3 regions of the Kurthia sp. ISK08 genome follow, and region 2 is predicted to be linked to each of the others. Evidence: predicted binding sites of a transcription regulator. Region 2 holds the regulator's gene; each other region holds the start of a gene.

Region 1 (6,148 bases), on a different contig from region 2:
ATCAGTATAATAAAAATTTTCAGAAAAAAGATTGACGAATGAAAAATAGATGACTATACTAGATAGAAATTGATGGAAACATTATATGTTTAAAACCTTTATCAAGAGTGGCGGAGGGATAGGCCCTGCGATGCCCAGCAACCAGTTTCTTTTTTGAAACCAAGGTGCTAATTCCTACAGATTTTTTATCGGATCTGACAGATAAGGGGAGGACCATGTTCGATACAGCCCTCTTCTTACCTAAGAAGAGGGCTTTTTTTATAAAATCCTTCTCCTATAATTCCTTATTCCGATGTCCATCATCATAATTCATTTTAGGAGGAATCATATATGACAGAATTCAAAAAAGAAACATTAGCCGTACATGGCGGACAATCACCAGACCCCGTAACAGGAGCGATTGCAGTACCTATTTACCGTACAACTGCATATCAATTTAATGATTCAGAACATGCTCGTAAATTATTTGCTTTAGAAGAAGCAGGCAATATTTATTCACGCATTATGAATCCAACAGTTGATGTGTTTGAAAAACGTGTTGCCTTATTAGAAGGAGGAACAGCAGCAGTCGCTCTATCTTCAGGTATGGCTGCTATCTCATTTAGTATTTTAAATATTGCACGTGCAGGAGATCATATTGTAGCTGCGAATAGTTTATATGGTGGCACGTACAATTTATTTGCGAATACACTTCCACGTTACGGTATTACAACAACATTCGTTGATGAACGCGAGCCTGAGAAGTTTGCAGAAGCGATTCAAGAGAACACAAAAGCGCTATATGTTGAAACAATCGGAAATCCAAGTTTATCAGTAGTTGACTTAGAAGCATTTGCAAAAATTGCACACGAACATCAAATTCCACTCATCGTCGATAATACATTCGCTTCACCAATTGGCTGCAACCCGATTGAACATGGTGCAGATATTGTGATTCACTCGGCAACAAAGTGGATTGGTGGACATGGTACAACAATCGGTGGAATTGTAGTGGATGCAGGGAAGTTCGACTGGACACAGGGTAAATTCCCAGACTATACAGAACCAGATGCTTCTTATCATGGTATTCGCTATGGTGTGGATGCACCGAATGCAGCGTTTGCAACACGTTTACGCGTTCAATTATTACGTGACTTCGGTCCGACATTAAGTGCAGATGCAGCCTTTAACTTCTTACAAGGTTTAGAGACACTTCATTTACGTGTGCCACGTCATAATGAAAATGCACAAAAAGTAGCGACATTCTTACGCAACCATGAACAAGTGGAATGGGTACACTATAATGGGTTTGAAGATAGCGAGTATGCGCCACTCGTAGAAAAATATTTAAAAAATGGTGCAGGTTCTGTTTTAACATTTGGCATTAAAGGTGGGCGTGAAGCAGGTCGCAAGTTCATTGATGCGATTGAACTATTCTCACATGTAGCCAATGTAGGCGATGCGCGTTCATTAATTATTCATCCAGCTTCAACAACACATCAACAATTAAATGAAGAAGAACTTATTCAATCAGGTGTGCCAGAAGAACTCATTCGTTTATCAATCGGCCTTGAAAATGCAGAAGATCTAACTCATGCGTTAGAGCAAGCATTCCAACAAGTAACAGTGGTCGCAAAATAGGTTCTAAAACCAGTTATATATAATAGAAGGAACTGACTCAATCCGTTGTAGGCAGTTCCTTTTATTTTCTAAAATTCAGTATTTAGTGACCTCTTAGAAAAAACAATTGTCCTTCTGAAAAAGAATTTTCTTGAAATATGTCTTTAAATACGTTAGAATTTTCATTAAGTTGTGAAATGAACGTTCAAAATAAACAAATTAAATTTAATCATTGGAGGCGAACAATATGACAGCAGTGAAGGTGGCAATCCTAGGGTTCGGAACGGTAGGAGAAGGCATTTTTAACATTTTGAAAGAAAAGCGAAAGCAATTGAAAGAAACACTGGGTGTGGACATCGAAGTAGCAAAAATTTTAGTCCATAATGTTTCAAAAGAGCGCGAAGGTGTAGATGCGTCTTTATTAACGAATCGTTTTGAAGATATTTTAGCATTGCCGCAATTAGACGTTGTCTTTGAAGCAATTGTTGGAGAAGAACCAGCATATGGTTATTTAGATGCAGCAATTGAAAAAGGGGCGCACGTTATTACTGCAAATAAAGTCATGTTTGCTAAATTTGGTCAAGCGCTACAAGAGAAGGCGAAAAAATACGGTGTACAAGTAGGTTTTGAAGCAACTACTGCAGGTGGTGTACCGGTAATTAAAACAATGGAGACAATCTTACGTGTGAATGATGTATTACACATTCAAGGTATTTTAAATGGCACATCGAATTATATCTTAACGCAAATGCGTACAGAAGGTATTTCATTCGAAACAGCTCTAAAGAATGCACAAGACTTAGGATATGCAGAAGCAGATCCATACAATGATATTTCAGGACAAGACGCTTTCAAAAAGCTAATGATTTTAAGTGCGCTTGCATTCGGTAAACAACCGAACTGGGAAGATGTAAAAGTGGTAGGTATTTCTGAAATTACATTGGAACAAGTACAACAAGCAGATGCAAATGGCCAACGATATCGTCATATTGCAGAAGTTTCTATTGATGAAAACGGTAAAATTCATGCAGAAATTGGACCTCAACTTGTTGATGCAGCACATCCGTTATATGCAATTGATGGCGTCGATAATGCAGTCGCACTTGATACGAACTATATCGGTAAGATTACATTAGTAGGTCCTGGTGCAGGTATGTATCCAACTGCTTCTGTAATGGTAGAAGATTACGCGAGTATGCTATCGAAACAATCGGTTGTTGTACCCGTTTGAAAGTCATAGCAAAATATAAGAAAAGCCAGAATTACGCTTTATTACGTGATTCTGGCTTTTTGTTGTGAACTTGATTTAGTTAGCAGTTACTTCATCGATAAATGCTCTCATGAATTTTTCAAGTGAAACAAGAGCTTCTAATAATGTGCCATCTTCTTTAAATCCTTCAATAGCAGTAAGTGCAATATTAATCTCCCACAGTCCTTCATTACCTGAAAAGCTAGCTGAAGAAGCACCGAAAATTGAACGTAAATGAGTGTGTAAATATTCTTTAATCGCAGTAGCATATTTTTTCTGTAAACGTAAACCAAATAAAGCAGTATATGCATCGAACATCTCATCATATTCAAATACAACAGCATCCATCTTTAATTCTTCAAAAAGTGGTGATTCCATATATAAAAACTCTTGATCATGTTCTTTTAGAAAGTGAATAGGTGAAGCTAAAAAATCTGCACCTTCTGTAGCAATTAAATCATCTGTTTGTTTATGACAGCGTTCAATTTGTGTAATTTCCATGTAAAACACTCCGTTTCTCTGTTTGTTCTTTTTGTATTATAGCATGAAAGAGAGTAGACAGTTTTTTTCTGAAAAGAAGAGAAGTTAAAATTTTTTGAAAAAAAGATTGTTTTTTCTAATATTTTGAATATATAATCTTAATTAGGTCATCTGATGACCTAATGTTATATTGAATTTTTTCAAAATATCGAAAATTCAATACGTAACGATGTACATAAGGGGGAGAAAAAATGACATTCACGCAAAATTTCACCGCTGTAGGGGACAGCTTATGGTGGACGGCGCTTGTAGCTATTATTCCAATACTTTATTTTTTCTGGGCACTTGCCATTAAAAAGATGAAGGGGCATATCGCAGGTCTTACCACGTTATTAATCGCACTTATTCTAGCCGTTGTGGCATTTGACATGCCTGTTAAAACAGCCGTTATGTCAGCAAGTCAAGGTGCAGTCTATGGACTTGTGCCAATCGCTTGGATTATTGTCACATCTGTATTTTTATATAACATCACAGTAAGAGTAGGACAATTTGATATTATTCGTTCATCTGTACTTTCAATCACAGAAGACCGTCGTATTCAAGCATTATTGGTAGCGTTTTCTTTTGGTGCGTTTTTAGAAGGAGCAGCAGGATTTGGTGCGCCTGTAGCAATATCAGCTGCATTACTAGTCGGTTTAGGGTTTAATCCATTATATGCAGCAGGTTTATGTTTAATCGCAAATACGGCACCCGTAGCATTCGGAGCAATTGGGATTCCAATTATTGCGATGGAAGGACCAACAGGTATTCCAGCATTAGAAATTTCAAAAATGGTTGGACGACAGTTACCAATCTTATCAATCTTCATTCCATTCTTCCTTGTATTTATTATGACGGGATGGAAAAAAACAATCGAAGTATTACCAGCAGTTCTTGTATCAGGTATTACATTCGCAGTAACACAATTTTTATCTTCAAACTTCTTAGGACCTGAGTTACCAGACGTACTTTCTGCATTAGTGTCACTTGTAGCATTAGCAGTATTCATGAAGTTCTGGCAACCAAAAACAATTTATCGTTTTAAAAGTGAAGAGCAAACAGCAACATTACAAGTTGAAAAATATTCAGCAGGTAAAATCTTTAAAGCATGGTCACCATTTATCTTATTAACAGCTTTAATCTCGTTATGGGGTATTCCAACAATCAAAACAGCTTTAACAGGACATTATGAAGGAAGTAACGCAATTTTAAGCGCTGTTAATTCACTTGGTAAATTCCTAACATTCACACCTGAAGTACCTTTTGTAAATAATCAAATTATCGATGGTATGACAGAATTACCGATTGCGGCTGTTTATAAATTAGAGTTATTAGGCGCAGCAGGTACGGCCATCTTTATTGCGTGCTTCATTACAAAATTCATCTTTGGTATGAGCTTTAAAGTATGGGGGCAAACATTATTTTCAACATTAAATGAAATCAAGTTCCCAATCGTTACAATTTGTGCGGTAGTTGCTTATGCTTATGTAACGAATGCAGCAGGTATGATGACGACACTTGCACTTGTGTTAGCAAAAACAGGCGCATTATTCCCATTCTTCTCACCTGTACTTGGTTGGTTAGGCGTATTTATCACAGGTTCAGATACATCAGCGAACGTAATGTTTGCGAAGTTACAACAAGTAACAGCAGGGCATGTAGGAATGGATCCAGTATTAGCACTTGCAGCGAACTCATCTGGTGGTGTAACAGGTAAGATGATTTCACCACAATCCATTGCAGTTGCAGCAGCAGCTGTTGGATTAGTCGGACGTGAATCAGAGTTACTTCGTTTCACATTAAAATATAGTATTATTCTATTACTATGTATTTGTATCATTACGTTTTTACAAAGTAATGTATTAGGTTGGATGGTTCCTTAATAGTTAAACAATAAAAAAAGAGAAATCGTCGTGTGATTTGGCATGACGGTTTCTCTTTTTTGTATTAGTCTTCATCTTTTACATCGATATCTTCAGGAATCGGCGTATTTTTCCATACTTCAATCTCGTGTTTTACTTGTTCAAGTTGTTCAAAATATGTGTCAAATTGTTGTGTATTAATTAAAAAATCCTGTCCGTCATGAACCGAGTGAATGCGTCCTTCTAACACATAGCGCATGACTTGTGATTCGGGCATATTAATCTCTTTTGCGGTTTCGGCAATTGTTTTATACATTGAAACACCTACCTTCTATTGTAGTATAATGCAAAACATATCTTGCCTCAATAAAACTTTAATTGGTATATTTAAGTAGAATAGGGGATTGGAGGAATATATAATGAAGGCGATACCATACATACTCGTGTTGTGTGCAGCTGTTTTATGGGGAACAGTTGGTACAATACAAACATACTTAACAGAAGGCATTCATCCTGTTCCGATTGCGATGATGCGTTCATTAATTGGTGGAGGAATCTTATTAATCATCGCGATTCTTTTGAAAAAGATAGCATTTCGAACGTGGTCTTGGAAACAAACTTTTTTCGCTGCATTGTCGATGGCTTTGTTCCAACCACTTTTTTTTACATCTGTACATTTAACAGGTGTCGCAGTAGGAACAGTTGTGACGATTGGTAGTTCACCGATTTTTGCGGGCTTAATTGAATGGCTCTTTTTAAAAACAAGACCAACTAGAACATGGGCATTTGCGACATGCTTTGCGATTATCGGTTGTGTACTGTTATTTACAAGTAAAGGCGAAACAACAATTGTCCCAAGTGGCATTCTATGCGCTCTTTGCGCTGGAGTTGCATTTGCAACCTATACAAATGTTAGTAA
Region 2 (6,148 bases):
ATCGTAAATTAGGTTTTCAAGAAGGTGGTATTCGTAAAGGATACTATACAGATAATCAAGAGGATGCTCTTGTCATGTGGGTGAATTTATAATGGAAAAAGATTTTTATGTATTAGGTATTGAAAGTAGTTGTGATGAAACAGCCGCAGCCATTATTAAGAACGGAACAGAGATTGTTTCGAATGTTGTGGCATCTCAAATTGAAAGTCATAAACGTTTTGGCGGTGTTGTACCAGAGATTGCTTCTCGTCACCATGTTGAAAATGTGACGCTCGTTATTGAAGAAGCATTAACAAAAGCGGGTTTACAGCCATCAGACTTAGATGCAGTATGTGTAACAGAAGGTCCAGGACTTGTAGGCGCATTACTCATTGGCATTAATGCAGCGAAAGCCTTTGCATTTGCACATCAGTTGCCATTAATCGGTACGCACCATATCGCAGGTCACATCTATGCGAACCATCTTGTACAACCGATGGAATTCCCATTACTAGCTTTAGTTGTATCAGGTGGTCATACTGAGCTTGTATTGATGAAAGAACATGGCTCATTCGAATTAATCGGTGAAACACGTGATGATGCAGCAGGTGAAGCATATGATAAGGTAGCGCGTGTATTGAATATTTCATATCCGGGTGGCCCGAAAATTGATCAAATGGCACATGAAAGTGATGGAGCTGTTAATTTTCCGCGCGTGTGGTTAGAAGCAGACTCATATGATTTTAGTTTTAGTGGTTTAAAATCAGCAGTGATTAACTATCAACATAATGCAATTCAGCGTGGTGAAGAAGTTAATCCACATCATGTGGCGAAAGGCTTCCAAGATAGTGTGGTAGAGGTATTAACAGCTAAAACGTTGCGTGCTGCAAAAGAATATCAAGTCAAACAAGTCATTGCAGCAGGTGGTGTTGCAGCGAATAAAGGGTTACGTGCTTCTTTAGAAAAAGTATTTAAAGAAGAAGGAATTCCATTCTATGTACCACCACTACCATTATGTACAGATAACGCCGCAATGATTGCAGCAGCAGGTACAGAAATGTTTAAAAGCGGTGTCCGCAGTGACTGGAGCCTAAATGGTCGTCCAGGTATGGAATTAGTATCGTGGAATCGTAAATAATGATGAAATAGTAGCGGTTTTCTCATGAGAAATGGGAAAATCGCTTTTTTAATGGTGTGTAAATGTGAGAAGAAGAATTTGTAAATCACTTGAGTTTTACACAGTTATTTGTGGATAAATTCAGAAAATTCTGTGGGTAATGTGGACAAGTGCTGTGGATTCCGATTATATAAGCACCTTACCTGTGTATAACTTTGTGGAGATTTTTACAAGTTATACACAATTTCAGTGGATAAATGGAAATTGTAGGTAGTATGTAGTTGCTTTGTTAGAAAAGCAATCAGCGCAAAAATCTAGATTCGTCACAAGATATTATTGTAATAAAAAATAAAGAAGGTATCAAGTTTCCATTTGGAAAAGACACCTTCTTTTTTATATTTATAATTGCTCTAATTCTTCTTGTAAAGCGAGCCACTGTAATTCATATTCTTCATGCTTTACTTTTTCTTCATCTAATTGTGTTTGAATGATTAATGCTTTTTCGTGATTTGAAAATACGTCAGGATCACATAGTTCTTCTTCTAGTTTTGCAATGGTTGTTTCAAGGTCGCTCATAATCTGTTCAATATCTTCAATTTGACGTTGAATTTTACGTTCTTTTTTCTTCGTCTCTTTGTCGATGGCTTGATTCGATGTAGGTACTTCCTTTTGAATGATTGGCTTTGTTTTTATAAGAGCAGCTTTTTTTTCAGCTGCGATTTCAGCTAACTCTTCTTTTTTCTCTACATAGTAATCATAATCACCTAAGTATTCAAAAGAACCCTCATTCGATAGCTCGACAACTTTTGTTGCAATGCGATTGATGAAGTAACGGTCATGTGATACGAAGATGAGCGTACCCGGGAAATCAATTAGTGCATTTTCCAACACCTCTTTACTATCTAAATCAAGATGGTTGGTCGGCTCATCTAAAATCAGTACATTATTTTTCTCAAGCATGAGTTTCGCGAGCGTTAAACGTGCTTTTTCGCCACCTGATAGATCGTGTACGATTTTATCGACGTCTTCTCCTGAGAAAAGGAAACGACCAAGAACAGTACGAACATCTTTTTCATTCATTAGTGGCCACTCATCCCAAATCTCACGTAGTACGGTACGATTCGTAGAAAGTTTTGCTAAATCCTGATCGTAATAACCGAGTTGCACATTCGTACCATAACGAATATCACCTGACAGAGCAGGTAAATCTTTTATAATTGTTTTTAATAGTGTAGATTTTCCGACACCGTTTGGACCAACAAGGGCGATACGGTCTTTTCGATAGGCACGCATGTTAATATGTTCAGAAATTGGCGTTTGTCCATAACCGATTGTGAGGTCATCAACGGATAACACGTCATTACCACTTTGCTTTTCGATATCGAATGTAAAAGTAGCTGATTTTTCATCGCCATCAGGAGAATCCATCCACTCGGTTTTCTCTAAAACTTTTCGACGAGATTGTGCCATCTTCGTAGTCGATGCACGCGCTAAGTTCTTTTGGACGAATGTTTCGAGTTTTGCCTTTTCGTCCATTTGTTTTTCATAAAGTTTTAGGTCGCGTTCATAGTTCTTTGCTTTTTGATCTAAGTAACTTGAATAGTTACCTGTGAACTTTGTGACATGATGACGAGAAACTTCATAAACAATAGACACAACTTGGTCCAAGAAATAGCGGTCATGTGATACGATAAGGATAGCGCCGTCGTAGTTTTTCAGGTAGTTTTCAAGCCAGTTTAATGTCTCGATATCCAGGTGGTTGGTCGGCTCATCCAGAATGAGTAATTCAGGTTTTGTTAAAAGTAATTTTGCTAGAGCCAGTCTTGTACGTTGACCACCAGATAATGAAGATATAGACTGTTCATAGGAATCAGGATAAAACTGCATACCATGTAGAACAGAGCGTGTATCCGCTTCATATTGGAAGCCGCCGCGTTCTTTAAAATCATGTTGTAGCTGGTCATATTCAGCTGTGATTTTTTGATAACGTTCTGCATTTTCATAAATCGTAGGTTCAGCCATCTGCAACTCAAGTGAACGAATTTGTTGTTCAAGTTGTTTTAATGGTTCAAATACGGTCATCATCTCATCCCAAATGGATAAATCAGATTCTAGACCAGCATGTTGGTCTAAGTAGCCAAGTTTAATTCCTTTTGGCATAATAATCTCACCAGAGTCATATGAGAGTTGACCTGCTATAATTTTTAAAAGAGTAGATTTACCTGCGCCGTTTCGGCCAACAAGTGCGACGCGATCCCGATGTTGAACTTCGAGTTTAACGCCACTTAAAATTTCATCTGCAATATATGATTTATATAATTGATTGACTTGTAATACAATCACTTTCGACACCTCAGTTCAATCTTAAGTGTAACGAAATGCTGTCATTGGTGCAATGGTCATCTATCTAAATTGTATAACCAGATTCGTAGGAGGAAACATGTTTGAAAGAGAATTATAGGATACCGCAGGCCACAACGAAAAGACTTCCGCTGTATTATCGCTTCATCCAAAATTTTGCGGATGCAGGAAAGAATAGAATTTCATCAAAAGAGTTAAGTGAGGCCATGCAAATTGATTCAGCGACGATTCGTCGTGACTTTTCATATTTCGGACCACTCGGTAAAAAAGGGTACGGATATGATGTACAAAAATTACTTGTGTTCTTTAGAGGCGTCCTTGATCAAGATCAACGTATGAATGTAGCAGTAATCGGTATTGGTAACTTAGGTCATGCCTTACTGAAGTATAATTTTCAAAAGAACCATAATATGAAAATTGTTGTAGCATTCGATACGAACTATCCAATGGAAGGGCAGCTTGTAAATGGTGTACCTGTTTTCCATCCAGATGTGATGGAAGAGAAGTTTGAAGAATTCAAAGCAGAACTACCTATTTTAACTGTACCAGCACGTTCAGCACAGTTTATGACAGACCGATTAATTCAGATGGGTGCGAAAGGTGTGTTGAATTTTACACCGGTTCGTCTGCAAGTACCGGAGACATTCCGCGTTCATACAATTGATTTATCGATTGAATTGCAAACGCTTAGTTACTTTATTCGAAATGTGGAAGAATAGTCTTAAATATTCAGTTTTGTAGACCGAAAGAATAATATACAAATGACGAAGTGTGGAGTAGAATGTAGTTATCAAATTGAGGAGGTGTGTGTAATGGTAGGTCCAGCTAGTATTGCGATTATTGCAGGTGTTGCTGTCATTATTTTTGGTCCCAAAAAACTTCCTGAACTAGGAAGAGCGATGGGTTCTACACTCCGTGAGTTTAAATCTGCAACAAAAGGTTTAACAGACGAAGATTTTGAAAGTACAAAACAAAAAACAGTTGAAACAAACAGCGCAAATGAAGTAAAAGCTGTCGAAAAAATCGAAGAGACGAAGTAGGGTGTTCATCTGATGGAACAAGAAGAACTAACAGTCGTTGAACATATAGAGGAACTTCGAAAGAGGCTATTAATTGTTGCAGGATTCTTTGTTTTAGCGATTATTGGAAGTTTCTTTTTAGCACAACCACTCATACAATTTTTACAACATACTGAAGAAGCAAAATCGCTTCAATTGCATGCTTTTCGTGTTACCGATCCAGTGAAGGTTTACATACAAGTTATCTTTATTTTATCGCTTGTTATGACATCACCGATTATTCTATTTCAGTTATGGGGTTTTGTGAGCCCAGGACTTTATGAAAAAGAGCGCAAAGCGACATTACGCTATATTCCGTATGCATTCCTATTGTTCATTGTAGGGGTTGTATTTTCGTATTTAGTGTTACGTCCGTATATGTTGAAGTGGATGATGGGGTTAGCAGGAGAAATGGATGTTGAACAGACCATTGGAATCTATGAATACTTCCAATTTTTAATGCAAATTACATTGCCATTTGGATTGATTTTTCAGTTGCCAATCATTATGTTATTTTTGACGCGTCTCGGAATCATTACGCCAATGGGCATGTCAAAAGTAAGGAAGTACGCATACTTTGCGCTACTCTGTGTAGCAGCAGTCATCGCACCTCCAGATATCGTGTCACATATGATTGTCACATTACCATTATGCATTTTATACGAAATCAGTATCATGATTTCGCGTATAGGTTATAGAAGTTATTTGAAAGCAGAGCAGCAGCGAGAAATGGAGCTAGCTGCATAATATAAAAGAAAAACTGGAATCGTACTGTTGTGCGATTCCAGTTTTTTGTTGCGAACGCTAAAAAAAAAGAGGCTCTTTTTATTGCATAGATTGTAGCGTTTCGAGGTATTTTTGTATTTTGTCTAAATTGAGATTCATGATGATAACAAAACCATTCAACATCGTATGTGCAATAATCGTTGTGAGCAGTCGTTTTGTTTTGTTATACAGAAAAGCAGTGATGAACCCAACAGTTGCGTAGATGATGATATGAGAAAAATCCATATGCACGATTGCGAATACAACGGCGCTGACACTCGCTGCGATGAAAAAGTTCGTTGTTTGGTTTAACGATGCGAAGATGACGCGACGGAATACGACTTCTTCAAGGAATGGTCCAAAGAATACAATACTGATGATCGCAATAGGGGCTGCTTTAGCCATTGCAGAAAGTTGTGCTGTATTTTCAGAACCAGGTGTAATACCAAGTGACGTTTCGATTAAACCAGCAAGTGATTGGCCAATTAAAATCATGAAGAATCCTAAAACGCCCCAGCCAATCGCTCCCATAGTAGAATAGCGCTTGCCACCGACAAAAGCATTTTTGAAAAAGTTTTTGTCACGTAAGATGAAGAAAATCGTTACAAGTGTACCGAGAAAGAACGTGAAGAAGATGGTCCAACCGCGTGCTTGTGCGGACAGTTCATCATTAGTGATGCCTGGTTCCAACCATTGAATAATAGAAGCAATCGGCTTTAAAAAGATGATAGGTGATAGTTGCATGAGTATATATGTAATTAATATATAGAGTGGTGTTTTTTTAGTTTTCATAAGCAAATCCTTTCCGGAAATATTGGTATCTCTATTCTACCAATAAGTTGAAGCAAAAAGAAAATGTAAATCGGTC
Region 3 (6,148 bases), on a different contig from region 2:
ATATGTTGTTTCAATTGCTCCGCAATTGCTTGAATTTGTTCTTCTGCCCAAGTAGTCATACGTGCAGACTGCTCATCTAAATAAGCTTGTGCATCTGGTTTTGACATTTCTTCAAGTGCATCACGTAATAAAATACGATCATTATTCTCAAAGAAGGCTTTTTGATTTTTATAATATTTATTGACCGCTTTATATTTGAATGGGTCTTTAAATGGACCTGTATAATCTAAAATTGCAGGATCTTCCACTTCGAATGGTGTAAAGCTGAAGCTCTCGTTGACATCACGTAGGCGACGAACATCTGCTGTATAACGTTCTGAAATTTTTGTCACAATCATTTTTGAAATTCGGAAGTTTGTTACACGCATCTCTTGTTCAAAGTCGAATCCTAGGCTTTGCATTAATTCAGTGAGTGCAAACTCAAGTGCATCTGATGTTGATTTTGTATTAAATACCGTTGGGTTATACGATTCTTTAAAGAAATCTGTATAACGGAAATATACACGCTGTAATACATAGTATAGTAACTCTTTTTGCTCTTGTGCCACATCACGTTCAATTACAGCAGCTGCCGTTTTTTCCATAGACGAGCGAACAAATTGTTCAATTTGGTCTAATTCTTTTAGACGCTCATCTTTACGTGATAAGTTTTCCTCTGTTTGACGAATCAATGATGATAAACGATCTGTCGTCTTATCTGTTTCCTCTACTAAAGCTTGAACAGCAAGAGCCATTAATTCTTCTGATAAGAAGTGATGGAAACTTTCCTCAAAAGCAGGCATACCAGAAGCAAGTTCTGTCTGTTCCACCTTCTCCTGTAAAGCAAGTAGACTACTCACACCAAATAGACGTGGTTTACGGATACCAAAACGTAATAATTCGTTACGTACATACGCTTTTACATCTTCTGCTTCTTCTTCATCTGCTGCTAAGTCAATCGCATTTACGACGAAGAACATCTTATCTAATTCGAAGGCATCTTTTACACGACCTAATTGAATTAAGAATTCACGGTCTGCTTTTGCGAAAGCATGGTTATAATACGTAATGAATAGAATCGCATCCGCATTACGAATGTATTCAAATGCAACGCCTGTATGACGCGCGTTAATTGAGTCTGCTCCTGGTGTATCAACTAATGTAACACCTAGACGTGTTAATTCACAGTCGAAGTAGAAATCAATTGAATCTACGAAACAACTACGATTTTCTTGTGCAACAAAGCGTTCGAATTCTTCGCGCTCTGTACGAATCGTTGTACCTAATACATCTTTAAATTCTTCATAACTTTGTGCAAATGCACGTACAAACGATTTATGAACATGCAAACGCTCATCTGTTAATTCCACATCAAGTGCTTTTTGTGCTTTTGCATAGGCATCATCTAAAGATGTAACGTGAACACCAATTGCACCGTAAGAAGCGACAATATCTTCTGTCATTTGTTCGACTGTTTTTAATTTTACATCCGCTGTTTCATGTGGGTGGTCTGGTGATACTGGACGAATCTTGTTAATCGCTGCTGTTGTTGGGTTCGGTGATACAGGTAACACTTTTTGACCCATTAAAGCATTTGAGAAAGAAGATTTCCCTGCACTAAATGCACCAAATAAAGCAATCGTAAAGTCTTTTTCTTCTAAACGCGCGACTTTATTTTTCAAGTAGTTTGATACTTCTTGGAAACCAGCAATCGGTTCTACTGCATGTGCTGTTTTTAATGCTTTTTGAATCGCTTGATCCAATTGAACATTATACGTAGATTGTGATATATCGTCATCCACTTGTTCTTCTTCTTGTTTTTCTTCCACAGCAATCATAGATGGATCGAATACACGCATATGTTCACGCGCTTCTTTTTCCCCTTTAATCCAGCGCTCCATATAGCCATCTGCTTCTTTATTCAGTGTACGTACATCGACATTTTTCTGAACTTCAAAGTATTTTTGTTGTTCTTCAATATGAAGTACATCATTGATGATTGCTACTTTTTCAGTCATCGCTGCTTTTTTCTTTTTCAGAGGTTCTACTTTTACAAGAGATAATTCTTGAATATACGCCATTTTCTCGCGCTTCCAGTCATCTGTTGCACGTTTGAACCACATACGTGTAGCCGAAACAACACGATTTGCAAAGTTCAATAAGGCATCTCCTGCTACTGCATCAATGCGCATCTCATCTTCAATAACAGAGAATGGGATATCTAATTTGAATTCATCAATTTCAAGTGATAATTCATCTGTTAAAGCACCAACTTCTCTTAAAGAGCTCTTCATTAAGTTCAACATATGACCTGTAATTTGGTTTTGAACAACTGATTTATAGCGATCATATAGATCTTCACGTCTACGAGCGCGCTCTGCTTCCGTCTTTTTCGCCGCAAAGAACATACCTACTTTAAAGTCTTTTTGCATACATTCCGCATAGCTTGCTAAACGGTCACGTAATTCAAATGGCATTAAGACAGCGTTTTCAAGTAATTCATCACGTTGATTATTGAAAGACATCTCCCATTTCTCAACTGAATATAACTCAAGTTGACGTTCTACAGATTGGTACTCATCTAAAATATCTAACTTACGTGCCCAATCATTTTGAGATAGTAAATCTTCATTGCTTTCCATAATACTTTGTTTATTTTGTTCTAAGAATTGTCCATGTTCATCATGCATTTGTGCTAATGTATTTTCGGCATTTTCTATTAATTGCTCTTGCCAACCATCCATACTGTTCATAACAATTTCTTTTACATGGTCAAAATCGTTATAAGCTAAATCTTTCGCTTTTAATGATGTAAAGAAAATACCTTTTGGATAAACACCCCAGTTTGCAAATGAATCTGCAACCGATTGTTTGAATTCTTCAAATGATAATTCTTGTTCTTTATGTTTATCTACTTGGTTCACGATTAAATACACATTCGGATTATGCTTCATTAATGTTTTCGTAAATTGGAAGTTCAATTCTGATTGCACATGATTATAATCCATCACGTAAAAAACAAGATCCGCTAAGTGAAGTGCTGATTCTGTTGACATACGGTGTGCATCATCTGTTGAATCGACTCCAGGTGTATCCATCACTGTAACACCCATCGGTAATACAGACTGGCTATGTCCAATCTCGATTTGTGATACTAACGCACCATTCTTTGCAAATTCTTTTACAGTTTTAATATCATAATCTGAGTTAAAGCGAACAGGATCTTCTCCTACTAAATAAGCAATTGCATAATCTTCTTCTGACTTATGCACTTTAACTACATTAGCACTTGTCGGAATTGGGCTAGACGGTAGTAGTTGGTCACCTGTAAGCGCATTAATCATACTCGACTTACCAGCAGAAAAATGACCTGCAAAACCAATTGCATATTCTTTCTTAATTAACTTCTCAGCAAAAAGTTGTGTTTTTGCTAGTCGTTCATGATCTTCGTTTTTTTTATAGACCATGTACTGTAACGCAGTTTTCTTCAATAATAATTGGATTTTTTCTTCAAAAACAGTCATGAAAGGCTCGATCTCCTTTTTCTATATGTAGTTACTCATCCCATTCTATCATGTGTCTGTAAAAGGAAAAACAAAAATTGCTCCAAATCAGAAGATTTTAGTTATTTATTTTTACGTTTCTTCTATGTTATTTTTTTACGTGAAAAAATTAAATTTATTTAAAAATATAAAAACCGAATAACTCTAAGTGAGCTATTCGGCAACAAAAGTATCATTTTATTTATTTCAAATGTGCGGTTGTTTCTGATAAAACGTATTTAACTGTGACACCACAAGCGACGATTGTCATTCCAACAAGTGCGAAAAGCATGATGACCGCTCCCTTTTTGATAATATAATTTTTTATTTTTAAATTCTAATTGTCATTGATTATCATTATCATAACGAGTTTTTTTTATTTTGTCAATCTAATTGAAATAGTTTCTCAATTAATTCTCTTATTGTATTCTTTAAACTAACGGTGTATCATAGATTAAAAGTCATGAAGAAAGGGGAGTATGTATGAGTATTTCGGCTCAATACCAAGTACTATTTAACGGCATCATTCACGCTTTCAAAGAAATTTCACCAAAGCAAGTTACAATTCAGTCTCCCTCTTCATTTACTGCACCTAATATGCATCTAGAATATAGTGTTTTGATCAATGTAATTGGTGATGTAAAAGCACGTATGATTATTGACAGCAATCACAATTCATTTCAAAAACTATGTGAGTCATTATATGGGTTTCAGATTGATGGCGAACTTTTAGAATCGTTCGTTGGAGAATTTGGAAATATGGTTGCTGGTAAATTATGTATTTATAGTGCTGAACATAATATTCAGTTAGACATTACTACCCCAACTGTCATGGTAAGTGAGACACATTTACCAATATCTACACAAACATTCACTTTGCCAATCTCAATGGAAGAGATTGGTCATGTAACAATGCTTTTATCTATTGAAGCTTCTTAAGTCTACATACATGAGAGCAATGAAATTTCATTTCCTTAAAAGGGCTTGTACATATTTTGTACAAGTCCTTTTGTCTTATTTTGTAGGTCTATTCTTTTATTTCGATAAACGAATTAACATTTTAATATTAATTATAATAAATATCTCTATTTTTTACATACTGAATTATTACGTTTTTCAAAACAATTTCACATTTACTTCACATTCTCTTATTTTGATGTGATAAAAATCACATCTATATTATGTCGTTTTGACTAAACTATGGATAAGCATACATAGAAAGGAGATTTTTATGCATAAAGAAAAAAACACATCCGATTCAAAATTAAAAGGAACTTTTTATCTCTCTATGACAGTCGGTATCATCATAATCATCATTTGGTTTGTATGCTTCGCTATTTTTATGAATCGTTTCTAACTAGAGGAGGTTTACACCCATGCATTTGCATAAGTATGAAAAATATTGGCTCGTGTTTGGTATTGGCTCATTAATTGTTTTTCTATTAATTACTGGTCTAATGGCATTAAATAATAGTCATGAAACACCTAATTCACAAAAAACAATTAATCCTGAAAAAGTGAGTGAAATCGCACCATTTAATAAGCCAGGTGTCCATAAAGTAGCAGGAAAGGATTGGGATTATGAAGTAGTGGTGGTAGCATCTGCCTTTTTATATGAACCATCGGAAATCAAAATTCCTGTGAATTCTAAAGTGAAGTTTATTGCGACCTCTAAAGATGTTGTGCATGGATTTGAAATTGCTAAAACAAATATTAATATGATGTTAGAGCCCGGACATATTTCTGAATATACAACTACCGTCAATAAAAAGGGCGAGTTTTTAGTTGTTTGTAATGAATACTGTGGAATGGGACATGCTGAAATGCACGCAACATTAAAGGTGGTGGATTCTAAATGAAATCTTTACAAATCGATTTACGCGATTGTAAGCTAGCACTCGCCTACCTTCTTTTCGCTTTTACTGCTTTATTAATTGGTGGGATTGCCGGTTTAATACAAGTATTCGTGAGAAGTGGCGCACTCGAACTTCCCTACTCTATTGGCTATTATCAAGTATTAACTGTACATGGCATTCTTCTAGCACTTGTCTTTACAACCTTCTTCATTTTTGGTTTTCAAACAGCCGCTATGAGTCGTGTAACAGGAACATTTTCTTTTAAAGAAAGATGTTTAGGCTGGATTGGTTTCGGGGTAATGTCTACTGGGACAGTTATGGCTGCTACAATGGTTTTATTAAATGAGGCATCTGTACTTTATACATTTTATGCGCCACTACAAGCACATTGGATTTTTTATGCTGGACTTTCACTTGTCATGATTGGCTCTTGGATTACAGCATTTGCACAAGCCCGTCGTTACATACAATGGAAAAAAGAAAATCCAAAACAGATTACACCGCTACTCAGCTTTATGGTCGTATGTAACAATTTAATGTGGTTTATTGCTACAATTGGTGTCACAACTGAATTATTGGTTCAATTACTTCCATGGTCACTTGGTTGGGTGGAACGTGTAGATGTGTTATTATCACGTACACTTTTCTGGTCATTTGGTCATGCACTTGTATATTTTTGGCTCTTACCTGCCTACATGGTTTGGTATATCGCCGTGCCAAAAATCATCGGTGGAAAGATTTTTTCGGATGCACTTGCCAGACTTTCGTTCA

The links. Region 2 encodes Rex, which represses fermentation and respiration genes when NADH is low (regulators of the CRP and FNR family bind a similar motif). Its sites were predicted from a motif close to TTGTGAAATATTTCACAA; they were not measured.
Region 1: a site for Rex is predicted at 3,517-3,534, ahead of ACKVQX_RS10650 (lactate permease LctP family transporter). Genes of this name have one in related genera too.
Region 3: a site for Rex is predicted at 4,678-4,695, ahead of ACKVQX_RS00300 (cytochrome c oxidase subunit II). Genes of this name have one in related genera too.

Annotation. Positions count from the first base shown of each region.
Region 1 is NZ_JBJXHL010000005.1:107,859-114,006, forward strand. It holds SAM riboswitch class I at 96-208, shown strand; gene ACKVQX_RS10635 (O-acetylhomoserine aminocarboxypropyltransferase/cysteine synthase family protein) at 331-1,620, shown strand; gene ACKVQX_RS10640 (homoserine dehydrogenase) at 1,847-2,830, shown strand; gene ACKVQX_RS10645 (hypothetical protein) at 2,906-3,349, opposite strand; gene ACKVQX_RS10650 (lactate permease LctP family transporter) at 3,580-5,250, shown strand; gene ACKVQX_RS10655 (DNA-binding protein) at 5,315-5,545, opposite strand; gene ACKVQX_RS10660 (EamA family transporter) at 5,649-6,148, shown strand, end outside.
Region 2 is NZ_JBJXHL010000010.1:45,587-51,734, reverse strand. It holds gene rimI (ribosomal protein S18-alanine N-acetyltransferase) at 1-92, shown strand, start outside; gene tsaD (tRNA (adenosine(37)-N6)-threonylcarbamoyltransferase complex transferase subunit TsaD) at 92-1,117, shown strand; gene ACKVQX_RS14115 (ABC-F family ATP-binding cassette domain-containing protein) at 1,496-3,439, opposite strand; gene ACKVQX_RS14110 (redox-sensing transcriptional repressor Rex) at 3,541-4,176, shown strand; gene ACKVQX_RS14105 (twin-arginine translocase TatA/TatE family subunit) at 4,270-4,497, shown strand; gene tatC (twin-arginine translocase subunit TatC) at 4,510-5,262, shown strand; gene ACKVQX_RS14095 (CPBP family intramembrane glutamic endopeptidase) at 5,341-6,072, opposite strand.
Region 3 is NZ_JBJXHL010000001.1:58,086-64,233, forward strand. It holds gene ACKVQX_RS00290 (dynamin family protein) at 1-3,503, opposite strand, end outside; gene ACKVQX_RS00295 (chemotaxis protein CheX) at 4,005-4,460, shown strand; gene ACKVQX_RS00300 (cytochrome c oxidase subunit II) at 4,898-5,380, shown strand; gene ACKVQX_RS00305 (b(o/a)3-type cytochrome-c oxidase subunit 1) at 5,377-6,148, shown strand, end outside.